DNA from 3 places in the Rhizobium ruizarguesonis genome. Region 2 is predicted to be linked to each of the others. Evidence: predicted binding sites of a transcription regulator. Region 2 holds the regulator's gene; each other region holds the start of a gene.
The links. The regulator LexA, encoded in region 2, represses DNA repair genes until DNA is damaged. The targets are predictions, from matches to a motif close to TGTTCNNNNTGTGTTCNG.

Region 1: the regulator LexA is predicted to act here: its motif matches at 6,208-6,225, upstream of uvrA (excinuclease ABC subunit UvrA).
Region 3: the regulator LexA is predicted to act here: its motif matches at 4,387-4,404, upstream of J3P73_RS09650 (DUF5680 domain-containing protein).

What each region holds. Positions count from the first base shown of each region.
Region 1 is NZ_CP071678.1:2,448,833-2,459,106, forward strand. It holds gene J3P73_RS12200 (bifunctional ADP-dependent NAD(P)H-hydrate dehydratase/NAD(P)H-hydrate epimerase) at 1-512, shown strand, start outside; gene J3P73_RS12205 (DUF808 domain-containing protein) at 810-1,832, shown strand; gene J3P73_RS12210 (DUF72 domain-containing protein) at 1,876-2,682, opposite strand; gene J3P73_RS12215 (GNAT family N-acetyltransferase) at 2,706-3,167, opposite strand; gene uvrA (excinuclease ABC subunit UvrA) at 3,164-6,085, opposite strand; gene J3P73_RS12225 (single-stranded DNA-binding protein) at 6,369-6,878, shown strand; gene J3P73_RS12230 (MarC family protein) at 7,006-7,653, opposite strand; gene gyrA (DNA gyrase subunit A) at 7,891-10,274, shown strand, end outside.
Region 2 is NZ_CP071678.1:2,298,544-2,308,817, forward strand. It holds gene J3P73_RS11465 (LpxI family protein) at 1-744, shown strand, start outside; gene lpxB (lipid-A-disaccharide synthase) at 741-1,919, shown strand; gene gltA (citrate synthase) at 1,951-3,240, opposite strand; gene J3P73_RS11480 (ComEC/Rec2 family competence protein) at 3,530-5,962, shown strand; gene lexA (transcriptional repressor LexA) at 5,943-6,662, opposite strand; gene J3P73_RS11490 (VOC family protein) at 6,862-7,758, shown strand; gene kdsA (3-deoxy-8-phosphooctulonate synthase) at 7,755-8,600, shown strand; gene eno (phosphopyruvate hydratase) at 8,742-10,016, shown strand; gene J3P73_RS11505 (FtsB family cell division protein) at 10,153-10,274, shown strand, end outside.
Region 3 is NZ_CP071678.1:1,940,127-1,950,400, forward strand. It holds gene J3P73_RS09630 (hypothetical protein) at 37-225, opposite strand; gene proS (proline--tRNA ligase) at 224-1,546, shown strand; gene J3P73_RS09640 (lipoprotein-releasing ABC transporter permease subunit) at 1,562-2,866, shown strand; gene J3P73_RS09645 (ABC transporter ATP-binding protein) at 2,881-3,564, shown strand; gene J3P73_RS09650 (DUF5680 domain-containing protein) at 3,875-4,339, opposite strand; gene dnaE (DNA polymerase III subunit alpha) at 4,841-8,335, shown strand; gene J3P73_RS09660 (L,D-transpeptidase family protein) at 8,459-9,715, opposite strand; gene J3P73_RS09665 (DNA polymerase IV) at 9,808-10,274, opposite strand, start outside.

The DNA.
Region 1 (10,274 bases), 150 kb from region 2:
CGGGTTTCGGCATTGGCGCCAGGGCGCGCGGCTTCGTCTCGGCCCTTGCTGATCGCCATCTGGTGCTCGATGCCGATGGCATCTCCTCGTTCAAGGACGATCCGCAACAGCTGTTTAATCTTTTCCGGGGTGAGCCGCGTCTGGTGCTGACGCCGCACGAAGGCGAATTCGCGCGGCTCTTTCCCGATATCGGCGGCGACGAAGCGCTCGGCAAGGTGGATAAGGCCTTGGCCGCCGCCCGCCGCGCCAATGCCGCGATTATCTACAAAGGCGCCGATACCGTCATCGCCGCGCCAGACGGCCGTGCGCTCATCAATACCAACGCTCCCGTCTGGCTTGCCACCGCCGGTTCCGGCGACGTGCTTGCCGGCATCATCGGCGGATTGCTCGCCCAGGGCCTGCCGGCCTTCGAGGCCGCGGCTGCCGGCGTCTGGCTGCACGGCAAGGCTGGCCAACGCGCCGGCAAAGGGCTGACGGCAGAGGAGCTTGCAGCCGAAGTATTGCCGCTTTAGAGCGCCTGCCCGCTGCTGGCCTTCTGCACCTTGAACGCAGAATCTGGACCGTCACCCGACATGTCTGACTGTGGCGCAGTCTGGGATTGTTTTACAATTGTAAATGCGGGTTTCGCAGAAACGGGAACGGCAGGTCCGTCCTCCGCTGGACGAGGCGGGTTGAGCCCGATGCCGGCTGAATAACGGCCATTGTCGTCGCGCTCCTTGCGTGGCATCTTCCCGGCGGAGGATTCCACGTCTCATTGACGGGCTTTCCGTTTTTTACTGCGTAAGTCTGTCTTCTCGACGGAGGCTCGAATGAGTATTGGCCTGATCGCCCTTCTTGATGATATCGCGGCATTGGCCAAGGTGGCTGCGGCGTCGCTCGACGATATTGCCGGCCAGGCGGCCAAGGCAGGCGCGAAAGCGGCTGGCGTCGTCATTGATGATGCGGCCGTCACACCCCGCTATGTCACCGGATTTTCGGCAGCACGCGAATTGCCGATCATCGGCAAGATCACGCTCGGCTCGCTGAAGAACAAGCTTCTGATCCTGCTTCCGGCAGCACTGATCCTGAGCCTTGTCGCACCGCAGGCGATCACGCCGCTGCTGATGATCGGCGGGCTTTATCTCTGCTACGAGGGTGTGGAAAAAGTCTACGAACTGGTGATGCCGCATGCAGCCCATGCCCATGAATCGGCACTCGAGACGACAAGCCTCGATGCCAAATCGCTAGAAGACGAGAAGGTTGCCGGCGCAATCAAGACGGATTTCATCCTGTCGGCCGAAATCATGGCGATTACGCTCGCCGCGGTGCCGTCAGGCAGCATGTTCACGCAAGCCCTCATCCTCGCCGTCGTTGGGCTGGGGATCACGATCATGGTCTATGGCGGCGTGGCGCTTATCGTGAAGGCCGATGATCTGGGTCTGATGCTGGCGCGTCTGCGGACGGCATCTCCGATGGGCGCCGTCTTGCGTTCGATCGGGAAGGGGCTTGTCACAGGCATGCCTTATTTTCTGAAAGTGCTCGGCATCGTCGGAACGGCCGCCATGATCTGGGTCGGCGGCGGCATAATCGTTCATGGCCTCGAAGCCTACGGGATCGGCGGCCTTGCGCATCTGATCCATGATGCCGGTGAGGCGACGACGCATGCCATTCCCGTTCTGGCATCGGTGCTGCGCTGGATCGTCGAGGCCGCAGGCGCGGGCATCGTCGGTATCGTCGCCGGCTTGATCGCAATTCCGGTCACAGGCTACGCCGTCTCGCCGCTATGGCGGTACCTCAAATCGCTCCTGCCGCGCCGCCGGCGGAAAGAGGCGCTGGCGAACGGGAAAAAATAAAGCCAGAGTCCATCGACGAGCAAAGCGTCATATCCAGCCTCGCCTATTTCGCCAGCGCCTGCTGCAGGGCGATTGCCCCATGCGGCGCATTGACCTTGCCCTCATGGATCATGAAGGCGAAGACGTCGCGCGGCTCAGACTTCACTTTGCGATCTCCATCGATCAGCGGCAGATCATCAGGAACCTTGCCCTCGGCCCAGGTCTCCAGCCGGTCTGCCCAGGCCTTCAGGTCCTTTTCCGGATAGCAGGTCGGGATATCGTCCGATCCCTTCTGCAGCCTGATATAGACGAAATCGGCCGTCACGTCGGCGATCATCGGATATTCGAAATGTTCGGCGCAAACAGGCGCCACGCCATATTTCGAAAGCAGCGCCACGAACTCCGGCACCTTGAAGGAATCGTGCCGTACCTCAACCACGTGGCGGAGCGTCAGCCCGTCCTGTTTTGCCGGCAGCAGCTTCAGGAAGGCTTCGAAATCGTCTGCATCGAACCTCTTCGTCGGCGCGAACTGCCAGAGCAGCGGCCCGAGATGATCGCCGAGTTCGCTAATGCCTGACAACAGGAACCGCTCCATCGATTCACCGGCTTCGGCAAGCACTCGCCGATTGGTGACGAAACGCGTCGCCTTCAGCGAAAAGATGAAACCGTCGGGCACGTCAGCCGCCCATTTGGCAAAGACCGCGGGCTTCTGCGTGCTGTAATAGGTGCCGTTGACCTCGATGACCTTCAGCTGGCGGCTGGCATAATTCAGCTCGTCCTTCTGTTTCAGGCTGTCGGGAAAGAAATGCCCGCGCCAGGGCTCGAAAGTCCAGCCGCCGATGCCGGTGCGGATAGTGCCGGATTTCGTCATGTCGTCCTCCCATTCGCAGCCGCTCAAGCCGCATTGATCTCTTTCGTCATGTCGACGAGTGTCCATCCTGGCCGATAAGGGTTCGGCCGGCGACCCGTTTCCTGAAACCCGAAGGCGCTGTAGACCGCGATGTTCCGCTCCATCCGCGCATTGGTGTAGAGCCGGATCTCCGGCACGTCCCATTCCCGCGCCTTGCCCTCCAGCCAATGCAGCATGGCCAGCCCATGTCCGGCACCCTGAAAGGCCGGCGAGACCGCGATGCTGAACAGCATGAGGTGATCGGAATGCCGTTCGAGGACCACCACGCCGGCCGTTTGCCCGCCGATCTCGCGCAGCCAGACCTCGCCGCGTTCGATCCGCGGCGCGTAGTCCTCCGTCACCGGGATCGGCGGAGCGCCGAAGAGTTCGGTATAGGGCCGATAGGCGGCGGCTGTCAGCGTCACGATCGTTTCCAGATCATCGGGTGACGCTGGCCTCATCGTCATTCCGCCGCAACCGCCTTCTTCACCGGGCGCCGTTCCAGCAATTCCTTCAGGAAGTGTCCGGTATAGGACCGCTTTTCCTTGACGATCGCTTCGGGCGTACCGGTTGCGACGATCTCACCGCCGCCATCGCCGCCTTCGGGGCCGAAATCGAGCACCCAGTCGGCCGTCTTGATGACTTCGAGATTGTGTTCGATCACCACCACCGAATTGCCCTGGTTGACCAGTTCGTGCAGCATTTCGAGCAGCTTGGCGACGTCGTGGAAATGCAGGCCGGTCGTCGGTTCGTCGAGAATGTAGAGCGTGCGTCCCGTCGAGCGTTTCGACAGTTCCTTGGCAAGCTTGACGCGCTGCGCCTCGCCGCCCGAGAGCGTATTCGCCTGCTGGCCGACCTTGATATAACCGAGGCCGACATCCTTCAGCGATTGCAGCTTGTCGCGCACGGCAGGCACCGCCGCGAAGAAATCGACGCCTTCCTCCACAGTCATGTCGAGCACGTCGGCGATCGACCTCTGTTTGAAGGTGACGTCGAGCGTCTCTCTGTTATAGCGCTTGCCGTGGCAGACGTCGCAGGTGACGTAGACATCGGGCAGGAAGTGCATCTCGATCTTGATGACGCCGTCTCCCTGGCAGGCCTCGCAGCGTCCGCCCTTGACGTTGAAGGAGAAGCGGCCCGGCTGGTAGCCGCGGGCCTTCGCCTCCGGCAGACCGGCGAACCAATCTCGGATCGGCGTGAAGGCGCCGGTATAGGTCGCCGGGTTCGAGCGCGGCGTGCGGCCGATCGGCGATTGGTCGATGTCGATCACCTTGTCGATATGCTCGAAGCCGTCGATGCGGTCGTGATCGGCCGGGTTTTCACGCGCGCCCATGACGCGCCTTGCCGCCGATTTATAGAGCGTCTCGATCAGGAAGGTGGATTTGCCGCCGCCCGAAACGCCGGTCACCGCCGTGAAGACCCCAAGCGGGATCGCCGCCGTGACGTTCTTCAGATTGTTGCCGCGTGCGCCGACCACCTTGATCTCGCGGCCTTTCTTCTGCTTGCGGCGCTCGTTGGGAACCGGAACGCCGAGTTCGCCCGAGAGATATTTGCCGGTCAGCGAGTTCGGATTGTCCATGATGTCTTGCGGCGTACCATGGGCGATCACCTGGCCGCCGTGAATGCCGGCTGCCGGGCCGATATCGACCACGTCGTCGGCCGACAGGATCGCATCTTCGTCATGTTCGACGACGATGACGGTGTTGCCGATGTCGCGCAGGTGCTTCAGCGTGTCGAGCAGCCGGGCATTGTCGCGCTGATGCAGGCCGATCGACGGCTCGTCGAGCACGTAAAGCACGCCCGTCAGCCCCGAGCCGATCTGCGAGGCAAGCCGGATGCGCTGGCTTTCGCCGCCCGACAGCGTGCCGGAATTGCGCGACAGGCTGAGATATTCCAGGCCGACGTCGTTGAGGAAGCGCAGCCGGTCGCGGATTTCCTTGAGGATGCGCACGGCGATCTCGTTCTGCTTGGCGTTGAAGCTTGCCGGCAGCGTCTCGAACCAGTCACGGGCGACGCGGATCGACATACCAGTCACTTCGCCGATATGCAGCGTGTCGATCTTCACCGCCAAGGCCTCCGGCTTCAGGCGGAAGCCATTGCAGGAAGGGCAGGGGGCGGCCGACATGAAGCGCTCGATATCCTCGCGCGCCCAGGCGGAATCGGTCTCCTTCCAGCGGCGCTCGAGGTTGGTGATGATGCCTTCGAAATTCTTCTGCGTCGTATAGGAGCGGGCGCCATCGGCGTAATGGAATTCGATCTTGTCGTCAGTGCCGTTGAGGATGACATCCTTGGCCTCGTCGGACAGATCGTTCCAACGCGTGCCCAGCTTGAAGCCGTAATGTTTGCCGAGCGCTTCCAGCGTCTGGTTGTAATAGGGCGAGGTCGACTTGGCCCAAGGCGCGATCGCTCCGTCGCGCAACGTCCGCTCGGGCTCGGGCACGATCAGATCCGCATCGATCTTCTGCTGAGCGCCGAGGCCGTCGCAGGTCGGGCAGGCGCCGAACGGGTTGTTGAAGGAGAAGAGCCTGGGTTCGATCTCGGGAATGGTGAAGCCGGAGACCGGGCAGGCGAATTTCTCCGAAAACAGCACGCGTTCATGCGTCTCGTTCAGCGACTTGTTCGCCGAACCGCCGGCCGACGTCTCCTCCGGCGGCAGCGGCTTGTCGGCGAATTCGGCAACCGCCAGCCCGTCGGCGAGCTTCAGGCAGGTCTCCAGACTGTCCGCCAGGCGCGCCGAAACGTCCGAGCGCACGACGATGCGGTCGACCACCACGTCGATGTCGTGTTTGTACTTCTTGTCGAGCACCGGCGCCTCGGCGATCTCGTAGAACTGGCCGTCGACCTTGACGCGCTGGAAGCCCTTCTTCATCAGCTCCGCCAGTTCCTTCTTGTATTCGCCCTTGCGCCCGCGCACGAGCGGCGCAAGGATATAAAGACGGGTGCCCTCGCCGAAATCGAGGATACGGTCGACCATCTGGCTGACGGTCTGGCTCTCGATCGGCAGGCCGGTCGCCGGCGAATAGGGAACGCCGACGCGGGCAAAGAGCAGGCGCATATAGTCGTAGATCTCGGTCACGGTGCCGACCGTCGAGCGCGGATTGCGCGAGGTGGTCTTCTGCTCGATCGAGATTGCCGGCGACAGCCCGTCGATCTGGTCGACATCGGGCTTCTGCATCATCTCGAGGAACTGCCGGGCATAGGCCGACAGGCTCTCGACATAACGCCGCTGGCCCTCGGCATAGATCGTGTCGAAGGCGAGCGAGGATTTGCCCGAACCCGAAAGCCCGGTCATGACGATCAGCTTGTTACGCGGCAGATCGAGATCGATGCTCTTGAGATTATGCTCGCGCGCGCCGCGGATGGAGATCGTCTTCAGTTCGCTCATCGTCTCTGCTTTGGTTTTCTGGATAACAGCCCTTATTTAGTGATGCCGACGGGCGAGTCGAGGCTGAATATTCGCAAGGGCTCAAGGTTTTCGATTCTGTTGACAGGATCATACGGATAAACTAGAACAAATAAAGAACAAAATTCCTGATGGATGCATGCGGCTTTCTGATGGATAAACATGTGGATTAAATGCCGCCCATGCGCATCGGCGGTCCGTGATGGTTTAAGGTGCGCCGATCGATTAAACGCCGCCGGGCAGGGCGGCAGGCAGGGTGAGAAGCATGGCTGGTAGCGTGAACAAGGTAATTCTGATTGGAAACGTCGGTGCAGACCCCGAAATCCGCCGCACTCAGGATGGCCGGCCGATCGCCAATCTTCGTATCGCGACCTCGGAGACCTGGCGCGACCGCAATTCCGGCGAGCGCCGTGAGAAGACCGAATGGCACACTGTCGTCGTCTTCAACGAGGGCCTCTGCAAGGTCGTCGAGCAATATGTGAAGAAGGGCGCCAAGCTTTATATCGAAGGCCAGCTGCAGACCCGCAAGTGGCAGGACCAGCAGGGCCAGGACCGTTACAGCACGGAAGTGGTGCTGCAGGGTTTTGGTTCGACGCTGACGATGCTCGACGGCCGCGGCGAAGGCGGCGGTGCGAGCGGCGGCCGTGGCAGCGCCGGTGGCGGCAACGATTATGGCGACGACTACGGCGCCCCGGCTCCCTCCTCAGCACCGAGCCGCGGCGGTGGCGGTGGCGGCAACTTCTCGCGGGATCTCGACGACGACATCCCGTTCTGATCGGTGGGCTTTCCTGGTTTTGTGAATGAGTGGAGAGCATGGCGTCTATAACGGCGTCATGCTCTTTTTCTTTGATCTCGCGGCAGATCGTTCAGATCGGATCGGCCTCAATCGTCTACGGCCGTTTTCAGTGCGGCGTCGCGCTGATCAGATTGAACGCCGATTTCGCGCCGTCGACGACGAACTGTGCGGCAAGGGCAGCGAGGATGACGCCAAGAAGGCGTGTCAGGATCGCCCGGCCGGTGACGCCGAGGAAACGGTCCAGCCTTTCGGCGATGAGCAGCATGAGGAAGGTCAGCAGCAGATTGGCGGCAATGACGCCGATCAGTTGCGCTTTCCCGATCGAGGTGGCCAGCGTGCCGGCAAGCAGGATCGTCGCCGAGATCGCACCCGGACCGGCAATCAGCGGCAAGGCGAGGGGGAAGACGGCGATATTCTCGATGTGATCCTTGGTGATCGCCGCCTCGGTCGCCTTCTCCTTGCGCTCCTGCCGCCTCTCGAACACCATCTCAAAGGCGATCCAGAACAACAGCAGCCCGCCGGCGATGCGGAAGGCGCCGATCGAAATCCCGAGCACGCCGAGCACGCCCGCGCCGAACAGCGCGAAGACGGCGAGGATGATGAAGGCGATGGTCGAGCCGCGCAGCGCCACCTGCGTACGCTCGCTGCGGCTCATGCCTGTCGTCAGGCCCAGGAAGATCGGTGCGAGCCCCGGCGGATCGATGGTGACGAGCAGCGTCGTGAAGGCGTTGATCAATTGGTCGGCGCTTGCCATCGGCTCTCCGGAACCCCATATGGGTGTGTGGTTTTTTATGATTGTGAAGCGGGGATTCCGATTTGGCAAATATCCCGCGGCGGCCCGCAGCGGATTTGTCCGGTCTGGCCGCGCAACTTGTATGTTTTACCGTCTTTAAGCCGCAAAAGCCTGTTCAAAACGCGCTGTGAAATTGGCGTGGCAACAGGCTTTCCGCTATAAATCTTCAAGTGATTCTAGAAGAGATCGTGATCTGTTTTGACTGAGCAAACACCCCCCGGCGGCGGGAAGCTCCCGCCAGGCATCGAGCCCATCTCCATCATGGAGGAAATGCAGCGGTCGTATCTCGATTACGCCATGAGCGTCATCGTCAGCCGCGCGCTGCCCGACGTGCGCGACGGCCTGAAGCCCGTGCACCGGCGCATCCTCTACGGCATGTCCGAGCTCGGTATCGACTGGAACAAGAAATACGTCAAATGCGCCCGCGTCACCGGTGACGTGATGGGTAAATTCCATCCGCACGGCAATTCCGCGATCTATGATGCGCTCGCCCGCATGGCGCAGCCCTGGTCGCTGCGGCTGCCGCTGATCGACGGTCAGGGCAATTTCGGCTCGGTCGATGGTGATCCGCCGGCGGCCGAACGTTACACCGAATGCCGCCTCGAAAAGGCTGCCCATTCGCTGCTCGACGATCTCGACAAGGAAACCGTCGATTTCCGCGACAACTACGACGGTACGCTCTCCGAGCCGGTCGTGGTGCCCGCCAAGTTCCCGAACCTGCTCGTCAATGGCGCCGGCGGCATCGCCGTCGGCATGGCGACCAACATCCCGCCGCACAATCTCTCCGAAGTCATCGACGGCTGCGTCGCGCTGATCGACGATCCGGCAATCGAGCTGCCGGAACTGATGCAGATCATTCCCGGCCCCGATTTCCCCACAGGTGCGAAGATCCTTGGCCGTGCCGGCATCCGATCCGCCTATGAGACCGGCCGCGGATCCGTCATCATGCGCGGCGTTGCCGCCATCGAGCCGATGCGCGGTGACCGCGAGCAGATCATCATCAGCGAGATTCCCTACCAGGTGAACAAGGCGACGATGATCGAGAAGATGGCCGAGCTGGTGCGCGACAAGCGCATCGAAGGCATCTCCGACCTGCGCGACGAATCCGACCGCCAGGGTTATCGCGTCGTCGTCGAGCTGAAGCGCGATGCCAATGCCGAGGTCATCCTCAACCAGCTTTATCGCTATACGCCGCTGCAGACGTCCTTCGGCTGCAACATGGTGGCGCTGAACGGCGGCAAGCCCGAACAGCTGACCCTGCTCGACATGCTGCGCGCTTTCGTCTCTTTCCGCGAGGAAGTCGTTAGCCGGAGAACGAAATTCCTGCTGCGCAAGGCGCGTGACCGCGCCCATGTGTTGGTCGGCCTCGCCATTGCCGTCGCCAATATCGACGAGGTCATCCGCGTCATCCGTCAGGCGCCCGATCCCCAGTCGGCCCGCGAAGAACTGATGACCCGCCGCTGGCCGGCGGCAGATGTCGAAAGCCTTATCCGTCTGATCGACGATCCGCGCCATCGCATCAATGAGGACCTGACCTACAATCTGTCGGAAGAGCAGGCCCGCGCCATCCTCGAACTGCGCCTTGCCCGCCTGACGGCTCTTGGCCGCGACGAAATCGGCGACGAACTCAACAAGATCGGCGAGGAAATCAAGGATTACCTGGATATTCTCTCCTCGCGCGTCCGCATCCAGACCATCGTCAAGGATGAACTCATCGCCGTCCGCGACGAGTTCGGCACGCCGCGCCGCACCGAGATCGTCGATGGCGGTCTCGAAATGGACGACGAGGATCTGATCGCCCGTGAAGACATGGTCGTCACCGTCTCGCATCTCGGTTATATCAAGCGCGTGCCGCTGACCACCTACCGCGCCCAGCGCCGCGGCGGCAAGGGTCGCTCCGGCATGACCACCCGCGACGAGGATTTTGTTAGCCGGCTATTCGTAGTCAATACTCACACGCCGGTGCTGTTCTTCTCCTCGCGTGGCATCGTCTACAAGGAGAAGGTCTGGCGCCTGCCGATCGGCACGCCGACCTCACGCGGCAAGGCGCTGATCAATATGCTGCCGCTCGCACCCGGCGAGCGTATCACCACCATCCTGCCTTTGCCCGAGGACGAGACGAGCTGGGACAATCTCGACGTCATGTTCTCGACGACGCGCGGCACGGTTCGCCGCAACAAGCTGTCGGACTTCGTCCAGGTCAACCGCAACGGCAAGATCGCCATGAAGCTCGAGGAGGAGGGGGACGAAATCCTCTCCGTCGAGACCTGCACCGAACATGACGACGTGCTGCTGACGACCGCGCTCGGTCAGTGCATCCGCTTCTCCGTCGACGACGTCCGGGTCTTTGCCGGCCGCAATTCGATCGGCGTGCGCGGCATCTCGCTTGCCGGCGGCGACCGCATCATTTCGATGACCATCGTGCGCCATGTCGACGCCGAGCCGTGGGAACGCGCCGCCTATCTGAAGCGCGCTGCCAACGACCGGCGCCTGACGACGGGCGAGGCCGAGGAGATCGCGCTGGTCGGCGAGGAAGTCACCGAAGAGGGACAGCTGAGCGACGAGCGTTACGAAGAGCTGAA
Region 2 (10,274 bases):
CGGCGCTGGGAAGGTTATGACCACGCCGTCATCGCCATCGGCGATTTTGCAGCCCTTGAGGGGTTGCTCAACCGCTATGGCATCGGCCGTGTCGTCATGTCCGGCAGCGTGCGCCGCCGGCCGGAATGGCGCGAGGTGCGGCCGACGCTGCGCACTCTCATGAAGATGCCGGCCGCGATCCGCACCTTGCTGTCCGGCGGCGACGATACGGTGCTGCAGATGGTGATCCGGCTGATCGAGGGAAACGGCCGGCGTGTCGTCGGCGCCCATGAGATCGCCCCCGACCTTCTTGCCGCCGTCGGCCCGCTCGGCACGGCGATACCGGGCGAAGAAGACCGGCGCGATATCAACCGCGCGGCGGAAGCCGCCGAAATGCTCGGCCGGCTGGATGTCGGCCAGGGCGCCGTGGCCATCGGCGGGCGCATCGTCGCGCTGGAGGGGCCGGAAGGCACGGACGAGATGCTGGAGCGTGTCGCCGGTCTCAGAGCCGCCGGACGCATCTCTCCACGCCGTCGCGGCGCGCTCGTCAAGCTCTGCAAGCCTCAGCAGGATATTCGCGCAGACCTGCCGGCGATCGGCGTTTCCACGGTCCTGAATGCAAAGAAGGCGGGCCTTGCCGGCGTTGCGGTCGAGGCGGGCCGTTCGCTCGTGCTCGATCGCGCCGCCGTCCTCAAGGCCGCCGATGAGGCCGGGCTTTTCGTCTGCGGCATCGATCGCGAGCTGCCGGCATGGGGGCTTGAATGACCGGGGCGCCGCTGAAGATCGCCGTCATCGCCGGCGAGGTGTCGGGTGACCTGCTCGGCGCCGATCTGGTCGCGGCCCTGAAGCGGATCCATGCCGGACCGATCGAACTCGTCGGTGTCGGCGGTGAGGGGCTTCAGGCCCAAGGTTTGAAATCGCTGTTCGATTTTTCCGAGCTGTCGATCATGGGCATCACCCAGGTGCTGAGCCGGCTGCCAAGGCTCTATACCCTGATCCGCCAGACGACAGCGGCCATCATCGCTACCAGGCCAGATATCCTGCTCATCATCGACAGCCCGGATTTCACCCACCGAGTCGCTAAGCGTGTCCGTACCGCACTGCCCGATCTGCCTGTCGTCAATTATGTCTGTCCGAGCGTCTGGGCCTGGAAGGAATATCGCGCGACGCGCATGCTGCCCTATGTCGATCACGTGCTCGCCGTCCTGCCCTTCGAGCCGGCGACGATGCGTGCGCTCGGCGGGCCTGAGACCACTTATGTCGGCCATCGTCTGACCGCCGACCCAGCGCTGCTCGAAGCGCGGCGGCTGCGTGCCGCGCGTGCACTCGCCGGCGAAGCGGGCAGGGCGATCCTGATGCTCCCGGGATCAAGATCCTCCGAAATCGCCAAGCTCCTGCCGTTCTTCGAGGACGCGGCCAAGGAACTCGTCGCCCGCAACGGCCCGATGCGATTCCTGCTGCCGACCGTGCCGCACAACGAAGCGCTGGTGAAGGGTCTGGTTGCCGGCTGGGCCACGCCGCCGGAGGTGGCGGTCGGGCCGGCGCAGAAATGGAAGGCCTTTGCCGAAGCGGATGCAGCGATGGCAGCCTCCGGCACGGTGATCCTCGAACTCGCCCTTGCCGGCGTGCCAACAGTGTCCGTCTACAAGACGGATTGGATCATCCGCCTGCTCGCCCCGCGCATCAAGGTGTGGACGGGCGCATTGCCCAATATCATCGCCGATTATGCCGTCGTGCCGGAATATCTGAACGAGATCGTTCGCGGCGCCAGCCTGGCGCGCTGGATGGAGCGGCTGTCGGCCGACACGTTCCAACTGAAGGCGATGAACGAGGGTTACGATCTCGTCTGGCAACGCATGCAGACCGAAACGCCGCCCGGCGAGCACGCTGCCGAGATCCTTCTCGACGTCTTAAAAAAGAAAAAACCCGGTCGTTTCTGACCGGGTTTTCTTTTGGGTTCTTTTGAAGCGATCAGCGCTTCGAAACCGGGATGTAATCGCGCTTCGGTTCGCCGACATAGAGCTGGCGCGGACGGCCGATGCGCTGTTCCGGATCCTCGATCATCTCGTTCCACTGCGCGATCCAGCCGACGGTGCGGGCGAGCGCGAAGAGCACAGTGAACATGGTCGTGGGGAAGCCCAGCGCCTTCAGGGTGATTCCGGAATAGAAGTCGATGTTCGGATAGAGCTTCTTCTCGATGAAATATTCATCGGTGAGCGCGATGCGCTCCAGCTCCATCGCCACTTCAAGCAACGGATCGTCCTTGATGCCGAGTTCGCCGAGCACTTCATGCGTCGTCTTCTGCATGATCTTGGCGCGCGGATCATAGTTCTTGTAGACGCGGTGGCCGAAGCCCATCAGGCGGAACGGATCGTTCTTGTCCTTGGCGCGAGCGATATATTCCGGAATGTGGTCGACTGTGCCGATTTCGTGCAGCATGTTGAGCGCTGCTTCGTTGGCGCCGCCGTGGGCGGGGCCCCAGAGGCAGGCGATACCGGCGGCGATGCAGGCGAACGGGTTGGCGCCCGACGAACCGGCGAGACGGACGGTCGAGGTCGAAGCGTTCTGCTCGTGATCGGCATGCAGGATGAAGATGCGGTCCATGGCGCGGGCAAGCACCGGATTGACCACATATTCCTCGCAAGGCACAGCAAAGCACATGCGCAGGAAGTTCGAGGCGTAGTCGAGGTCGTTCTTCGGATAAACGAAGGGCTGGCCGATATGGTACTTGTAGGCCATTGCGGCAAGTGTCGGCATCTTGGCGATCATACGCAGGCTGGCGACCATGCGCTGGTGCGGATCGGTGATGTCTGTGGAGTCGTGATAGAAGGCCGACAGCGCGCCGACGCAGCCGCACATGACAGCCATCGGATGCGCATCGCGGCGGAAGCCGGTGAAGAAGCGGCTCATCTGCTCGTGCACCATGGTGTGGTGCGTGACGCGGTAATCGAAATCCTTCTTCTGCACGGTGGTCGGCAGCTCGCCGTAAAGCAGCAGGTAGCAGACCTCGAGGAAGTCGCCATGCTCGGCGAGCTGCTCGATCGGATAGCCGCGATGCAACAGGACACCTTCGTCGCCGTCGATGTAGGTGATCTTCGATTCACAGGATGCAGTCGAGGTGAAACCCGGATCGTAGGTGAAGGAAGCCGTGTTCTTGTAGAGGGCACCGATATCGATGACGCTCGGGCCGATCGTGCCGCTTTTGACAGCAAGGTCGACAGACTTGTCACCGATTTTTATTGTAGCGCTTTGATCCGTCATGCTGATCCTCCGAAATGGCGGTGGCGCCATAAAAGCGCCATAGGGGTTAAGCGTCCTCATCGATAGCTATATGATCGCGAGGCTAATGCCAAGTTACCGTGGCGGCATTTTGTGCATTGCGGCATCATCTTTTAGGCAGTGCAGCGATGAGCTATACGCATATCGAAGCCGATGATTCGACTGCTCTTTTGGCTCCTTCAATTTTCCCTCGCTTTTCAATCGATTATTCTTGCCGGATTTGATTGGCGGTTGCATTCTGGCTGCCTGGGCGGGTGATCTTGGGCGGCACATGCAGGAGTTGACGACAGTCGAATTGCGGCCGGAAGCAGGCGCCGGCCTTGCCGACACTGCCGGTTTTTCTCCGCCTGTTGTGGTGACGCGGCCGGCAAGGACGCAGTCGACGAGCCCCTTGCGGTACCGGCTGCCGGCGGCAGCCTCGCAATCGCTGTGTATCGGCATGCGCTTGCTGGGCGAAGAGGCGGACCATGGCCGTCTGCTGCTGGTCTCGCCGGTCTTCCTCGGCGCCGGGGCAGCCTTCTGGTTTCTGGCCGCATCGGACTTTCCGCTCGTTGCATCGCTGCTCTGCCTGTTGGTGCTGACCGTCGCGGTTCTCATCGCCAGCCGCAGCCGGGCGGCGTTGCGGGCAACGCTGCTGGCGCTTGCACTTGTGGCCTGCGGCGTGGTTTCGGCGCAGCTCGAGAGCCGGCGGGCTTCGACCGTGATCCTCGATTCCGCCGTCACGACGACGGTGACCGGCCGTGTCGAACGGCGCGAAGGCGACGGTCGCGGCCGGTGGCGCTATATTCTTGCCGTCACCGGCACGGAGGCGCCGGAGGTGAAGCGGCCGCCGGAACGCATAACCGCGATCGCCCGCGGCGCGGAGGCGCCTTTCGAAATCGGTGATATCATCACCGGCAGGGCGCGGCTGACGCCGCCGGCAGGCCCGGCACTTCCTGAGCTCAACGACTTCTGCTTCGGTGCCTATTTCGATGGCATCGGCGCCAACGGCTTCTTCTACGGGGCGCCGGAGAAGGTCGACTTGCAGGCAGGTCCGCAGGCCGCAAGATCGACGTGGGAAGCACTGCTCGAAGGGCTCTACCGGCTGCGCAGCGGCATTGGCGACCGCATAAGGTCGATCCTACCCGGCGACACCGGCGCTTTCGCCGCTGCTCTCGTGACGGACGAGCGGCGTGCCATCTCGAATGAAACGACGGAGGCGCTGCGCCAGTCCGGCCTGGCTCATATCATCGCCATCTCGGGCCTCAACATGGCGCTGTCGGCCGGCATCTTCTTCGTCGGTTTCCGGATGCTGCTCAGCCTCTTTCCCGGCGTCGCCCAGGCCTATCCGACCAAGAAGATCGCCGCCGCCGGCGCGCTGCTTGCCGTCACGGCCTATTTCCTGATCTCGGGCTTTGCGGTCTCCGCCGAACGCGCCTTCATCATGATGGCCATCATGTTGATTGCGGTCTTCTTCGACCGGCCGTCGATCAGCCTGCGCAACGTCGCGCTCTCCGCGCTTGTCATCATCGCCATTTCACCGTCCGAGGTCTTGGGTCCGAGCTTCCAGATGTCCTTTGCCGCGACGTTGGCGTTGGTATCGGGTTATCAGCTGTGGAAGGACCGGGGCATCCGCGAAAACGCCTTCCTGAAGCTGCCGGTGTTTCGGCCCATCGTTACGGTTGCGGGCTTCTTCGGCGGCGTCTTCCTGACCTCGCTGATCGGTGGGTTTTCCACCGCGCTGTTTTCGATCGAGCATTTTCATCGCTTGACCGCCTACGGCCTGCCGGCAAACCTCGCGACGATGCCGATCATCTCCTTCATCATCATGCCGGCCGGCCTGCTGGCGATGCTGCTCATGCCTTTCGGTCTGGACGTTTTGCCCTGGAAGGTCGTCGGATTCGGCCTCGATCTGGTGATCGCGGTCGCAAAGACCGTGTCCGGCTGGGGTGGCAATATCGACGTCGGCCGCTTGCCCGCCTGGTATTTCGCGGTCGCCGTCGCCGGCTTTCTGCTGTTGACGCTGCTCCGCACCCGGCTGCGCCATATCGGCACATCAATCATCGCGGTCGCAACACTCATCCTGTTGCTTCTGCCAGTTCCCCGGCCGCCGGATCTGGTAATTTCGGAGGATGGTGGTCTCGTCGCGGTCGTCGAGACGGCGGCCATGGCTTCCAACCGCGAAAGACCGCCGGATTTCATCTTCGACCAGTGGCAGAGAGCGCTGGTCCTGCCGACGCATCACCCGCCGAAGATGCTGGAGGGGCCTGCTATCCCGCCGGAGGGAGAAGACCGCCGCGTCAGGCTTTCCCGCGATCAGCAGAACGAAGCAAGGTCGGCGATGCGGGCGGCTGCAACGAGCGCTGACGCAAACCGCTTTTCTTGCGTCAAGAAGGCCTGGTGCACATCAAGGCTTGGCAATGGTCGCGTGGTTGCTGTCATCGACAATGCCGCCTATCTCGGTCCGGCCTGCGATGCGGCCGATATCGTCGTGACGTCGGTGCGCCTGCGCTTCAACAGCTGCCGCTCAGGTGCGACGCTCTTCACCGGTGAGACGCTGCGCAGGACCGGTTCCGTCGAATTACGCTTCGCCGATGCCGGCCTGGACGTCACAGCCGCATTCGATGATCTGTCGCGGCCATGGATGCGCCATCGCGCCTATGACTGGCGCAGCAACAGTTTTGCCGAATCCGGCCCGCCCAGTGTCAGTGATAGCGGCGAATGAGACCGACGAGTTTGCCTTGCACCTTGACGCGGTCCGGCCCGAAGATTCGGGTCTCGTAAGCCGGGTTGGCGGCTTCGAGCGCGATCGAGGCGCCCTTGCGGCGGAAGCGTTTGAGTGTTGCTTCCTCGTCGTCGACGAGAGCCACGACGATGTCACCGGGACTTGCGGTGCTGCCGTTGCGAATGATCACCGTGTCGCCGTCGAAGATGCCGGCGTCGATCATCGAATCGCCCTTGACCTCCAGCGCATAATGTTCACCGGAACCGAGCATGTCGGCCGGAACGACGATGTCGTGGGTATTGTTCTGGATCGCCGAGATCGGAACGCCGGCGGCGATACGGCCCATGACCGGCACGGAAACCGAGTTGCCGTTGTCGGCAACGGGTTTTGCGGCAGCGGGGGCGGCGACCGGCTGGGGCTTGCCGAGGCTGCCCTCGATGACGCTCGGCGAAAAGCCGCGCCGGGGCTGAATGCTGGGGCTGTAGGCCTCCGGAAGCTTGATGACCTCAAGCGCACGAGCACGGTTCGGTAGGCGGCGAATGAAGCCACGTTCCTCGAGCGCCGTGATCAGCCGGTGAATCCCGGACTTCGAGGCGAGGTCCAGCGCATCCTTCATTTCGTCGAAAGACGGCGGAACGCCGGATTCTTTCATGCGCTCGTGAATGAAAAGGAGAAGCTCCTGTTGTTTGCGCGTGAGCATCGACGTTGTGACCTCGTGATTGAAACAAATCCAGAACAGACACTATATGTTCCATATGTGTTCCGCAAGTAGCTAAATTTCCGTAAAACTTCGCGCCAACTCGTCGAGATTTTTATTTTCATTGGCCGGATTGGGACACAAGTCTTGCATTGAGGGTGGCGCTGTCGCAAATCTCTTGCCGTTTTGAGGAGGGATTATGATGAACACGCATTCCGCCAAACCGCATCCGCTGGATCATGTCGTGCTGCCCGTCGTCAATATTGATGTGGCGCGCGAAAGGATCGGCAAGCTCGGCTTCACCGTTGCCGCCGATGCGCGCCATCCCTTCGGAACGGAGAATGCCTGCGTCTTTTTTGCCGACAAGACCTATCTGGAGCCGCTCGGGATTGCGAGCGCCGAGGAGAGCGAGGCTTCTGCGCGGCAAGGCAATGTCTTCACCGCCCGCAACCGTGCCTTCCGCTTCCGCTGCGGCGAGGAAGGGCTTTCGGGGCTGGCTTTCGGCAGTGAGGATGCCAGCCTCGATCATCAGAACTTCGTCGGCGACGGATCGAGCGCTGGCGAAGTGCTGCAGTTCACCCGGCCGATGACGATGCCGGACGGTGCGCAGACGATTGCCGGCTTCAAACTGGCTTTCGCCGGCGACCTGCGCGCGCCTGACCTCTTCCTCTTCACCGTCGAGCGCGTCAATCCGCTGCCGGCCGACCGCGGCGCGCTGGAGACGCATGCCAATGGCGTCAGCGGCATAACCGAGATAGCGCTTTGCGCACCCGACGCCGCCGCCTTTGCTGCCTTCGTCGGCCTTGCCGTGGCGCAAGCGACAGTCGAGAAAACGAGTTTTGGCGTCAATATCGCAGCGTCGAACGCGAAAATCAGCCTGATGACGCAGGAAGGGCTGGAAGCCTATTTCGACATCGCCGTCTCATCCGGCGATCGCGGCCTGCGCGGCAGGGCAATCCTCTTTGCCGTCGCCGATCTTGCCGTGACAGAAGCGCATTTGGCTGCTAACGGGGTGACATACACGCGCAAGAACAATCGCATTGTGGTGAAGCCTGCGCCCGGGCAGGGCGCGCTCTTCGCCTTCGAGGAAACACGATGAGCACTGATACGAATTCAGAAGTCAGGATCGGCGAGGGCCAAGGCCAGGTCAGCTTTTCCAATACCGGCCGCCTGTCGCTGATTGCCGGCCCCTGCCAGATGGAGAGCCGCGACCACGCCTTCATGGTTGCCGGCACGCTGAAAGAGCTTTGTGAAAAGCTCGGCATCGGCCTCGTTTACAAGAGCTCCTTCGACAAGGCGAACCGGACCTCGCTCTCGGCTGAACGCGGTATCGGGATCGAAAAGGGCATGGAGGTCTTTGCCGACCTGAAGAAGGAATTCGGCTTTCCTGTCCTGACCGACGTTCATACCGCAGAGCAATGCGCGGAGGTGGCAAAGGTCGTCGACGTCCTGCAGATCCCGGCCTTCCTTTGCCGCCAGACCGACCTTCTCATCGCCGCCGCCAAGACCGGCCGCGTCGTCAATGTCAAGAAGGGCCAGTTCCTCGCTCCCTGGGATATGAAGAACGTCCTGAAGAAGCTCAATGCCAGCGGCAATCCGAACGTGCTGCTGTGTGAGCGCGGCGCCTCCTTCGGGTACAATACGCTGGTCTCCGACATGCGCTCGCTGCCGATCATGGCAGCGATGGGCGCCCCTGTTATCTTCGATGCGACCCATTCTGTGGCGCAGCCGGGCGGGCAGGGCGATTCTTCCGGCGGTCAGCGGGAATTCGTGGAAACGCTGGCGCGCGCAGCGGTGGCTGCCGGTATCGCCGGGGTCTTCATCGAAACCCATCAGGACCCCGACAATGCACCTTCCGACGGCCCCAACATGGTCTATCTCAAGGACATGCCGCGGCTGCTTGAAAAGCTGCTCGCCTTCGATGCGGTCGCCAAGGCTTGACGTTCAACAGCCTGACATGATCGTGCTATAGGCGAGATCCGAACACGGTTCGAAGGCTGGAAATTGCAGCATTGTAATTTGCCCGCCTTCGACTAAGACAGTTTTCGAACCGACTTATCACCCACCGAGCAGGAAGAACCCATGACTGCAATCACCGATATCATCGCCCGCGAGATTCTCGATAGCCGTGGCAACCCCACCGTCGAAGTCGATGTCTATCTCGAAGATGGCAGCATGGGCCGCGCGGCCGTTCCCTCGGGCGCCTCGACGGGCGCGCATGAGGCGGTCGAACTGCGCGACGGCGGCAAGCGCTACCTCGGCAAGGGCGTCCAAAAGGCGGTCGACGCCGCCAACACCGAGATCTTCGACGCGATCGGCGGCATTGACGCCGAAAACCAGATCCAGATCGACAACATCATGATCGAGCTGGACGGCACGCCGAACAAGTCGCGCCTCGGCGCCAACGCCATCCTCGGCGTCTCGCTCGCCGTTGCCAAGGCTGCCGCCCAGGCTTCCGGCCTGCCGCTCTACCGTTATGTCGGCGGCGCTTCCGCCAGCCTGCTGCCGGTGCCGATGATGAACATCATCAACGGCGGCGCCCACGCCGACAACCCGATCGATTTCCAGGAGTTCATGATCCTGCCGGTCGGCGCCGATACGATCGCCGAAGCCGTGCGCATGGGTTCGGAAGTCTTCCATACGCTGCGCAAGGAACTTGCCGCACAGGGCCACAACACCAATGTCGGCGACGAAGGCGGTTTCGCACCGGGCCTGAAGAGCGCGCCGGAAGCTCTCGACTTCATCATGAAGTCGGTCGAGAAAGCCGGCTACAAGCCGGGCGAGGACATCTACCTCGGCCTCGATTGCGCCTCGACGGAATTCTTCAAGGACGGCAAATACGTTCTCGAAGGGGAAGGCCGCACGCTGGAATCGGGCGCCATGGCCGAATATCTGGCCGAGCTCGCCGCCAAGTATCCGATCATCTCGATCGAGGACGGAATGGCCGAAGACGACTGGGATGGCTGGAAGACGCTGACCGACCTGGCCGGCAAGAAGACCCAGCTCGTCGGCGACGATCTCTTCGTCACCAACTCCGCCCGTCTTCGCGACGGCATCCGCATGGGTGTTGCCAACTCGATCCTCGTCAAGGTCAACCAGATCGGCTCGCTGACGGAAACCCTCGATGCCGTCAACACGGCGCACAAGGCGGCCTATACCGCCGTCATGTCCCACCGCTCCGGCGAGACCGAAGATTCGACCATCGCCGATCTCGCGGTCGCCACCAACTGCGGTCAGATCAAGACCGGCTCGCTGTCGCGTTCTGACCGTCTTGCCAAGTACAACCAGCTGATCCGCATCGAGGAAGGCCTCGGCCCGCAGGCCCAGTATGCCGGCCGCTCGATCATTCGCGGCTGATCGGATCTGATTTCCAATGGTTTGGCCCGCGCCTCTCGGCGCGGGTTTTTTATTGCGCGGTTTTTAGAGTCAACGAACGGTTAATCTCTGCGCGCTAGATTGAACGAATTGGTAATGCGTTCAAGAGCATGCGTGTATGTGGACAAAGCATCATAAGAAGAGAAAGATCGGCCGCTTCGTCATTCCGGCCATGACGGTCGCCTTCCTCTCCTATTTCGGTTATCATTGCATCCATGGCGATTACGGCCTGCGCGCGAC
Region 3 (10,274 bases), 360 kb from region 2:
ACTCTAGCAAAATTTTTCTGTTGACAAGATTTTCGTTCAAGTCCTTATAAACACGCGCTTTTTCACGCCCTTCCATTTTGTAGGTTCGAACATGCGCTTCCGGGAGGTTGCCGGCATCCGTTGCGGGTTTCCTTCCTGCCGCGAAGCGGCTATGAACGCTCCCACATCAACAATTGCCTTCGATTCCGCCTGCTGCGGGATCTCAACTGCTCCGGAATCCGCCATGCGTCTGTCCCGCTATTTCATGCCCATCCTCAAGGAAAACCCCAAGGAGGCGGAAATCGTCTCCCACCGGCTGATGCTGCGCGCCGGCATGATCCGCCAGCAGTCGCAGGGCATCTATTCCTGGCTGCCGCTGGGCAAGCGCGTGCTCGACAAGGTCAACGCCATTATCCGCGACGAGCAGAACCGCGCCGGCGCCATCGAGCTGTCGATGCCGACCCTGCAGTCGGCCGAACTCTGGCAGGAAAGCGGCCGCTACGACGCCTACGGCAAGGAGATGCTGCGCATCAAGGACCGCCAGGATCGGCCGATGCTCTATGGTCCCACCAATGAGGAGATGGTGACGGATATTTTCCGCTCTTCCGTCAAATCCTATAAGGACCTGCCGCTCAATCTCTATCACATCCAGCTGAAGTTCCGCGACGAGATCCGCCCGCGCTTCGGCACCATGCGCTCGCGCGAATTCATGATGAAGGATGCCTATTCCTTCGACCTGACGCGCGAAGGGGCGGAGCATTCCTATAACAAGATGTTCGCCGCCTACCTGCGCACCTTCGATCGGCTCGGCCTGCGCGCCATTCCGATGCGCGCCGACACCGGCCCGATCGGCGGCAAGCTCAGCCATGAGTTCATCATCCTTGCTGACACCGGTGAATCCGAAGTCTTCTGCCACAAGGATTTCGTCGATTTCGATATTCCTGGTGCACACACCGATTTCGACAGTGTCGAGGGACTGCAGGCGATCTTCGACAAATGGACCTCGCTCTATGCTGCGACCTCGGAAATGCACGACGAGGCGGCCTTCAACGCCGTTCCCGAGGGCGACCGCCTGTCGGCGCGCGGTATCGAGGTCGGCCATATCTTCTATTTCGGCACGAAATATTCCGAGCCGATGGGTGCGAAAGTGCAGGGACCTGATGGCAAGGAACACTTCGTTCACATGGGTTCCTACGGTATCGGCCCGACACGCCTTGTTCCCGCCATCATCGAAGCATCGCATGACGACAACGGAATCATCTGGCCGGCATCGGTCGCGCCCTTCGATATCGTTGTGATCAACATGAAGGCGGGCGATCAGGCCTGTGACGATACCTGCGAGCTGATCTATGCCGCGCTGACCAAGGCCGGCAAGGATGTGCTCTACGACGATACCGACGATCGGGCCGGTACGAAATTCGCGACCGCCGACCTGATCGGTGTGCCCGTCCAGATCATCGCCGGCCCGCGCGCGGTCGCCAACGGCGAAGTTGAAGTGAAGGACCGCAAGACCGGCGCCCGCGAAACGATGACCATCGAAGCGGCGATCAACCGGTTCGTGGCTTAAGGAAACGGAGGCGAAATGGCAGAGGCAGCAGTGGACCGGAGTTCAAAATCCGGCTTGGGTCCGGCTGGCAAGCCATTTTCCACCTTCGAACGCCTCGTGGCGTGGCGTTATCTGCGCGCCCGCCGCAAGGAGGCCTTCATCTCGGTGATCGCCGGCTTCTCCTTTGTCGGCATCATGCTCGGCGTTGCGACACTGATCATCGTCATGGCCGTGATGAACGGCTTTCGCACAGAGCTCGTCTCGCGCATTCTCGGCATCAACGGCCACATGATCGTCCAGCCGTCCGATGGCCCTTTCACCGATTATGCCGACCTCGCCAGCAGGCTTGCCGCCGTGCCTGGCGTCAAGATGGCGCTGCCGTTGGTGGAGGGCCAGGTACTTGCCTCCGCCCAGGCGGGCGGCAGCACGGGCGCGCTGGTGCGCGGCGTCCGCGCGGAGGACCTGACCAAGCTCAAAGCGGTTTCTGAGAATATCAAACCGGGAGACATGGTAGGCTTTGCCTCCGGCCAGGGCGTGCTGATCGGCACGCGCATGGCCGACCAGTTGGGTCTTAGCGTCGGCGACCTTATTACGCTGACGTCGCCAGATGGTGACATTACGCCAATGGGCGTCAGCCCGCGCGTCAAGTCCTACAAGATTTCCGGCCTCTTCGAGATCGGCATGTCGGAATACGACTCCTCGATCATCTTCATGCCGCTGGAGGAGGCGCAGCTCTATTTCAACGCCGAGGGACTGGTGCAGTCGATCGAACTCTTCGTCGACCACCCCGACGATATAGACAATCTGAAGCCTAAGGTAGTGGAGGCGGCCGGCCGCCAGATCAACCTCACCGACTGGCGCCAGCGCAACCAGACCTTTTTCTCGGCGCTACAGGTCGAGCGTAACGTCATGTTCATGATCCTGACGCTGATCGTGCTTGTCGCGGCGCTGAACATCATCTCCGGCCTCATCATGTTGGTGAAGGACAAGGGCAGCGATATCGCCATCCTGCGTACCATGGGTGCCAGCGCCGGTGCGATCATGCGCATCTTCTTCATGACCGGAGCGGCGATCGGGATCGTCGGCACAATTGGCGGTGTGTTGCTCGGCGTTCTTGTCTGCGTCAACATCGAATCCGTCCGCCAATTCTTCTCCTGGGTATCAGGCACCGTTCTCTTCAATCCGCAGGTCTATTTCCTCAGCCAGCTGCCGGCCGAAATGGATTTCAGCGAAACGATGTCGATCGTCGTCATGGCGCTGACGCTCTCCTTCATCGCGACCATTTTCCCGGCCTGGCGTGCCTCCAGGCTCGATCCGGTGCAGGCCCTGCGCTACGAATAAGGAATGCCGCATCTATGAAACGCAACGTCGTTCTCAAGCTTACCGGCGTCGAACGCCATTACGGGCAGGGCGATACGCTGCTCTCGATCCTGAAGGGCGCGGATTTTTCGATGTCGAAGGGCGAGATCGTCGCTCTCGTCGCTCCATCCGGCACCGGCAAATCGACGCTGCTGCATATCGCCGGCCTGCTGGAGCATCCGGACGGTGGTGAAGTCAACATCAACGGTCATGCCTGTGACGGCCTTAGCGACGAGAAGCGCACCGCGATCCGCCGGAGCGAAATCGGCTTCGTTTACCAGTTCCACCACCTCTTGCCGGAGTTCTCGGCACTCGAGAACATCATGATGCCGCAGCTGATCGCCGGGCTTTCCTGGAAGGAAGCCGGAGAGCGGGCCGGCCAGCTTCTCGATTATATGCGCATCGGCCATCGTGGCTCGCATCGCCCGGGCGAGCTTTCCGGTGGCGAGCAGCAGCGCGTCGCGATTGCCCGCGCCGTCGCCAATGCGCCGACCCTGCTTTTTGCCGACGAGCCGACAGGCAATCTCGACCCGGAAACGGCAAGCTATGTCTTCGACGCGCTGGAGGCGCTCGTGCGCCAGTCCGGCCTTGCTGCCCTCATCGCCACCCATAATCACGAGCTCGCCCGCCGCATGGATCGGCGCGTGACGATCTCCGACGGCAAGATCGTCGATTTCTGAGACTGCGGTCCACGGTGTCCGGTTTGCGCCGATGGCTGCCCCTCACCGTAACCTACCGGGGGTCGAGCCACTCGTCTCGACCCGTCCTGCGGACCCTCGTAAAAAACGGGGCGAGGGGACGTGCCAAACGCAGCGTCGAGGGTAGGGAAAGCGGGTGCGGTATGTCCCTTCGCCCCGCGAGCCGGGGTCCGAAGGACGGGTCGACACGTGTGGCTCGACCCCGGTCGGTGGCGGCAGCCGGATGGGGGCTGATCTCGCCAACCCCTGGCGGGACATTATGCACTTTTGACAGAACAGCAGTGGGCAGCGATCAGGGGATGATCAGCCCGCCGCGGTAGTCGAGCACATAGGCCTTCTGGCCATCGACCATGATGCATTCGTGGCCGCTGAACCGCTCGCAGTGGCCTTCGCTGCGGTCGATATAGCGGCCGAACGGATGGTCGAATTCCATTCCGCCAAGAAACCGGCCCTCTCGATACATCGCCGAAAGTGCTGTCTTGATCACCGTCCCGGCTGCTGCGCCGTCGATGAGATCAGGCGCAATGACGCAGCCAAAATAATTCATCGCCCAGACGGGCTCGTCGGCAAGCCACACCACTTCCTGTCCGGCAAAATCGGTGCCGCCGAAATAGCTGTCGAGATAGCGCCAGTCGCCGCGTTCGTAACCGATATCGTGGGAACCCGGCCGGCAGGGCGCGCGCGCCACGCCGCCGCCGACATAGGTCGCAGCCTTCGCCTCCACGACGAATTCGTTCAGCATCGCAATATTCAACATCTCATTCTCCTCTCAGCCCGATGCTGGCAAATATGCCGCGATGTGTAAAGAACAAAAAGAGAACATTGGCTCGAAATAAACGGGTCGCCTCGAGGGGGGTAGCCGTCTAGGCGCCATGACCGATCTGTGGCAGCCCAGAAGGCAAAGCTGTTGCCCATCTCATCGGGTGCTGGCTCCCAGCGATTCGCAGGTGCGCATCCCGGCATTTTTCAAACACAAGAAAGGAGGAAAAGATTCCTGTTGACAACAGAACATACATGGAACAAATTGAAAACATAACGAGTAAAGGAGAGCCCGATGACTGACATGATCCGTGATATCGCAGCATTCACCTCCATCGCAATGTTCGTTGCCAGCTTCTCGCTTATCGTCATGGCGTTCTAAAGTTTTCAGGGGATCGCATGGCAGTCATGCGGTCCGGACGCGGGACTTCTTCTGGACATCATCGCCCTCTATGCCGACAATGCGTCCGATTCATTCGGGTGATTGGGAAGGCATGTCATGGCGGATACGGCAAAGGGTTCAACGGGTGAGGCGACCGGCACGCCGGGTTTCATCCACCTGAGGGTCCATTCCGCCTATTCGCTTCTCGAGGGCGCGCTGCCGCTGAAGAAGATCCTCTACAAGGCGACCGGCGACAGCCAGCCGGCGATTGCGATTACCGACACCAACAATCTGTTCGTCGCCCTCGAATTCTCCCAGAAGGCGATGGAGGAAGGCCTGCAGCCGATCATCGGCTGCCAGGTCTCGATCGACATGGAAGACGGGCTGGAAACCGAAAAGCGCGGCGGTCAGCAGGCCCTGGTCAAGCTGCCGGCGATCGTTCTTCTCGCTGCGACGGATGCCGGTTACGAACGGCTGGTCGATCTCGTCAGCCGGGCCTATCTCGGCGGCGAGAGCAACCAGGCCGTTCATATCAGCGCCTCCTGGCTGGAGGAGGCGGGCACGGAAGGGCTGATCGCATTGAGCGGCGCCTTGACCGGGCCGGTCGACGTGGCGATCAAGGAAGGCCATCCCGCTCAGGCGGAAGCCCGGCTGCTCACGCTGAAACGTCTCTTCGGCGACAGGCTCTATGTCGAACTGCAGCGGCACGGCACCTACGACAAGCGGCACGAGCAGAAGATCATCGGGCTCGCCTGTGCCCACGAGCTGCCGCTGGTTGCGACCAACGAGGCTTTCTTTCCGACACGCGACGATTACGACGCTCATGATGCGTTGATGGCGGTCGCGCACAACGCCATCGTCTCCGACGACAGCCGCTTTCGCCTGACGCCGGATCACTATCTGAAGAGCCGGGCCGAGATGGTCAAGCTCTTCGCCGACCTGCCGGAAGCGCTGGAAAATACGATCGAGATCGCCACGCGCTGCTCCTTCGTGCTGAAGACGCGAAAGCCGATCCTGCCACGCTTCACCGGTGCGACCGACGATGCCGAGGAGGCCGAACGCGCCGAGGCGAGCGAGCTGCGCCGCCAGGCGGTCGAAGGGCTGGACATGCGGCTTTCGACGCTCGGCATGTCGCCGGGTTACGAGGAAGAGGATTATCGCGAACGGCTGGATTTCGAGCTCAGCGTCATCGAGCGCATGCGTTTCCCCGGCTACTTCCTGATCGTTGCCGACTTCATCAAATGGGCCAAGCAGCACGACATTCCGGTCGGTCCCGGCCGCGGTTCGGGCGCTGGTTCGCTGGTCGCCTATGCATTGACGATCACCGACGTCGATCCCTTACGTTTTTCGCTGCTCTTCGAGCGCTTCCTCAATCCGGAACGCGTCTCGATGCCCGACTTCGACATCGACTTCTGTCAGGACCGCCGCGAAGAGGTGATCCGCTATGTCCAGGCCAAGTATGGCCGCGAGCAGGTGGCGCAGATCATCACCTTCGGTTCGCTGCAGGCGCGTGCCGCCCTTCGCGACGTCGGCCGTGTGCTGGAAATGCCCTACGGCCAGGTCGACAAGATCTGCAAACTCGTGCCGAACAACCCCGCCAATCCGACGCCGCTGTCCAAGGCGATCGAGGAGGAGCCGAAGCTGCAGGAGGAGGCGGCGAAAGAACCTGTTGTCGCGCGCCTGCTCGACATCGCCCAGAAGATCGAGGGGCTCTACCGCCATGCCTCGACCCATGCCGCCGGCATCGTCATCGGCGACCGGCCGCTTTCCAAGCTGGTGCCGATGTATCGCGATCCGCGCTCGGACATGCCGGTCACCCAGTTCAACATGAAATGGGTGGAGCAGGCGGGCCTCGTCAAGTTCGACTTCCTCGGCCTGAAGACGCTGACCGTGTTGAAGGTCGCGGTCGATTTTGTCGCCAAGCTTGGTATCAAGGTCGATCTCGCGGCCATTCCACTCGACGACAAGAAGACCTACGAGATGCTGTCGCGCGGCGAGACGGTCGGCGTGTTCCAGGTGGAAAGTGCCGGCATGCGCAAGGCGCTGATCGGCATGAAGCCGGACTGCATCGAGGACATCATCGCGCTGGTGGCGCTCTATCGTCCCGGCCCGATGGAGAACATCCCGACCTACAACGCTCGCAAGCACGGCGACGAAGAGCTGGAATCGATCCATCCGATGATCGACCACCTGCTCAAGGAAACCCAGGGTGTCATCGTCTATCAGGAACAGGTGATGCAGATCGCCCAGGTGCTGTCCGGCTACTCGCTGGGCGAAGCCGACCTTCTGCGTCGCGCCATGGGCAAGAAGATCAAGGCCGAGATGGACCAGCAGCGCGAACGCTTCGTCGTAGGCGCCGTCAAGAATGGTGTATCGAAGCCGCAGGCCGACAATATCTTCGAGCTGCTGGCGAAGTTCGCCAATTACGGCTTCAACAAGTCGCATGCCGCCGCCTATGCCATCGTCTCCTACCAGACCGCCTACATGAAGGCGCATTACCCGGTCGAATTCCTCGCCGCCTCGATGACGCTCGACATGTCCAACACGGAAAAGGTCAATGATTTCCGTCAGGATGCCAAGCGCCTCGGCATTGAGGTGATCGCACCCTCGGTGCAGACCTCCTTCTGCCATTTCGAGACCGGCGACAACCGCATCTATTACGCGCTCGCCGCTCTCAAGGGCGTCGGCGAATCCGCCGTCGACCATATTGTTGGGGTGCGTGGCGACAAGCCCTTTGCCAGCATCGAGGATTTCTGCCTGCGTATCGATCCGCGTCAGGTCAATCGTCGCGTGCTCGAAAGCCTGATCTATGCCGGCGCCTTCGATTGTTTCGACATGGACCGCGCCCAGCTAGCAGCCGGCCTCGACCGCATTCTCGGTTATGCCCAGCGCGCCCAGGAGAACAAACTGAGCGGCCAGTCGGACATTTTCGGCAGTACGTTGACGTCGGGGCCTGAGAAAATCTCCCTGCCGCCGTTCTCGCCCTGGCTCCCCTCCGAGCGGCTGCTCAAGGAGTTCCAGGTGCTGGGCTTTTATCTCACAGCCCACCCGCTCGATTCCTACAACAATATCCTGCAGAAGATGCGGGTGCAGACCTTTGCCGAGTTTTCCGCCGCCATCAAGCAGGGCGCGGCCAATGCGCGCCTTGCCGGTACCGTCATCTCGAAGCAGGAGCGCAAGACTCGCACCGGCAACAAGATGGGCATCATCGTCTTCTCCGATTCTTCGGGCCAGTTCGAAGCGGTGCTCTTTTCGGAGATGCTCAACCAGTATCGCGACGTGTTGGAGTCAGGCAAATCCTTCGTGCTGACCGCGACGGGCGAGGAGCGGCCGGAGGGCATCGGCCTGCGCATCCAGACGATCCAGTCGCTGGAGGAAAAGTCGCTGCAGATGCAGAAGGCGCTGCGCGTCTATGTTCGCGATTCCGGACCGCTGAGAATGGTTGCCGGCCATTTGAACGCCAAGGGCGATGGCCTCGTTTCCTTCATCGTCATCAAGGAGGAGGGCAAACGCGAGGTGGAAGTAGCACTGCCGGAGAAATACCGCATCACACCGGAGATCGCCGCCGCCCTTCGCGCCGCCCCCGGCGTCATCGACGTCGAGCTTGTCTGATCAGCCTAAAGCGCGTCGCGTCAATCAGGATTCATGCGCCGCGCTTTAAGTCTTTGTTTTATGCATTTCGTTATCCCAAAACCGCTGCGCACTTTTGGGCGACACGCATTAGCGTGATGGCCATCACCCGCGGGTGATCGTGATGAAATCCGTGCCTTCGCCGGTCTCCCGGCCGAGGCCGGTATCGGAGATCGTCAGCGTCGAGCCGGGCGCGATGAGGGCGTCAATCTTGTGGCGGGTCTCGTCGGGGATGGCAATCCTGTTGAGCGAACGGGCGATCGGCTTGCCTGTAATGATCGAGCTTTCCTGATTGGTGATGCCAAGCCGCTTCATCGTCTCGCGGGAGAGATTGTTCTCAAGCGTGATGCCGAGCCAGTCGGCGGTGCCGGCCTTTTCATCGACCGCATGCAGCGTGAAGAAATGTGTGCCGAGCGCCAGTCCCGGATCGGCGATCGTCACCGGCGCTTCGAAGATCGGTTTGAAGGCCTGCCGCACCATGATGACGCCGTTCGGCGGCTCGCCCTTGCCAGCCGCGGCATAGACTTCTCTGAGGAGCGTGTCGGAGACCAGGCTCCTGTCGCCGGCAAATTCCGCCGGCCGTAGCGTCTTGAAAGCCTTTATCGCCTGTACGGTCGACGAACCGAGCAAGCCGTCCGGATTGCCGGCGGGAAAACCGAGCTGGTTGAGCAGGGTCTGGATGTCGATCACCGTCTCGCGCAGCGTCCGGCGCGTAATCAGCATGCTGATCGGCTCGGACGGCGGCTCGGGTTCGGGCGCTGCAATCGGCTGCGCTACCGGCATCGGCATGGCAGCGGTATCGTTCATCGCCACCTGCACCGGCTTTTCGGGGCTGTCGGGCATAGAGGGCCGCAGTTCGACATCCGAAAGCAGCGGCATCGCCGCCGGTGCATCCGGATGGAAAAGGGTCGGATGATCGATCGGCTGCGGCACCAGTTCACCGTCGCTGATAATGACGGGGACACCGGGATCGGTCATCCCATAAAGCATTTTTGCGAAAGCGCCCGGCATGCGCACGCAGCCATGTGAGGCCGGATAACGCGGGACCGAATTGGATTCGTGCAGCGCGATGCCGGACCAGGTCAGCCTTTGCATGAACGGCATCGGCGCCGCCGAATAGAGGTTGGATTCGTGGTATTTCTGCTTTTCCAGCACCGAGAAGATGCCGCTCGGCGTCGTGTGGCCGTCCTTGCCGGTCGAGACCTTCGAGGTCGCGACGACCTCGGTGCCGTCATAGACCACAAGCGACTGCTTGTCCTTGGAGACGATGATCTGCAGCGTGCGCGCATCCGCGGCAAGAGCGGGGTGCACGAGTGCGGTGGCCGACAGCAAGCCGAGGCCGAAGACGAGACGCGAGAACATGAGACCCAACCATACGCAATACTTGCCCGGCACATTATGAGACGAAGTTTAAGGAAGATTTTATAGGCTGGATCGCCGGCTGCCCTCACGCGTTAGTGATCGCGCTTGCCGCTGCCGAAGGTGTAGCCGGTCTCGACCGTTTTCTTGCCGAACTTGTCACGCAGCTTGTCCATCGCCGCTTCGGCTGCCGCCCGCCGGCCCGATTGCCGGTCGATCAGATCGGGCGGATCGGCGCGGGCGGCATCGCCGAGATCGGTGACGCCGATGCCGATCAGGCGGAACTTCGTACCGTCTGTCTCTTTTTCGAGAAGCTCGAGCCCGGTGCGGAAGATCTTGTCGGCAAGCTGGGTCGGGTCTTCGAGCTTGCGGTTGCGGGTGCGCGATTTGAAATCGGCGGTCTTCATCTTCAGGACGACGGTATGGCCGGCAATGCCGTTTTTCTTTAGCCGCCAGGACACCTTTTCGGAAAGGTTGCGCAGGATCGGCACCAGATCGTCGTAGCGCGATATGTCTTCGAAGAAGGTCGTCTCGGCCGATACGCTCTTGGCCGCATCGTTGA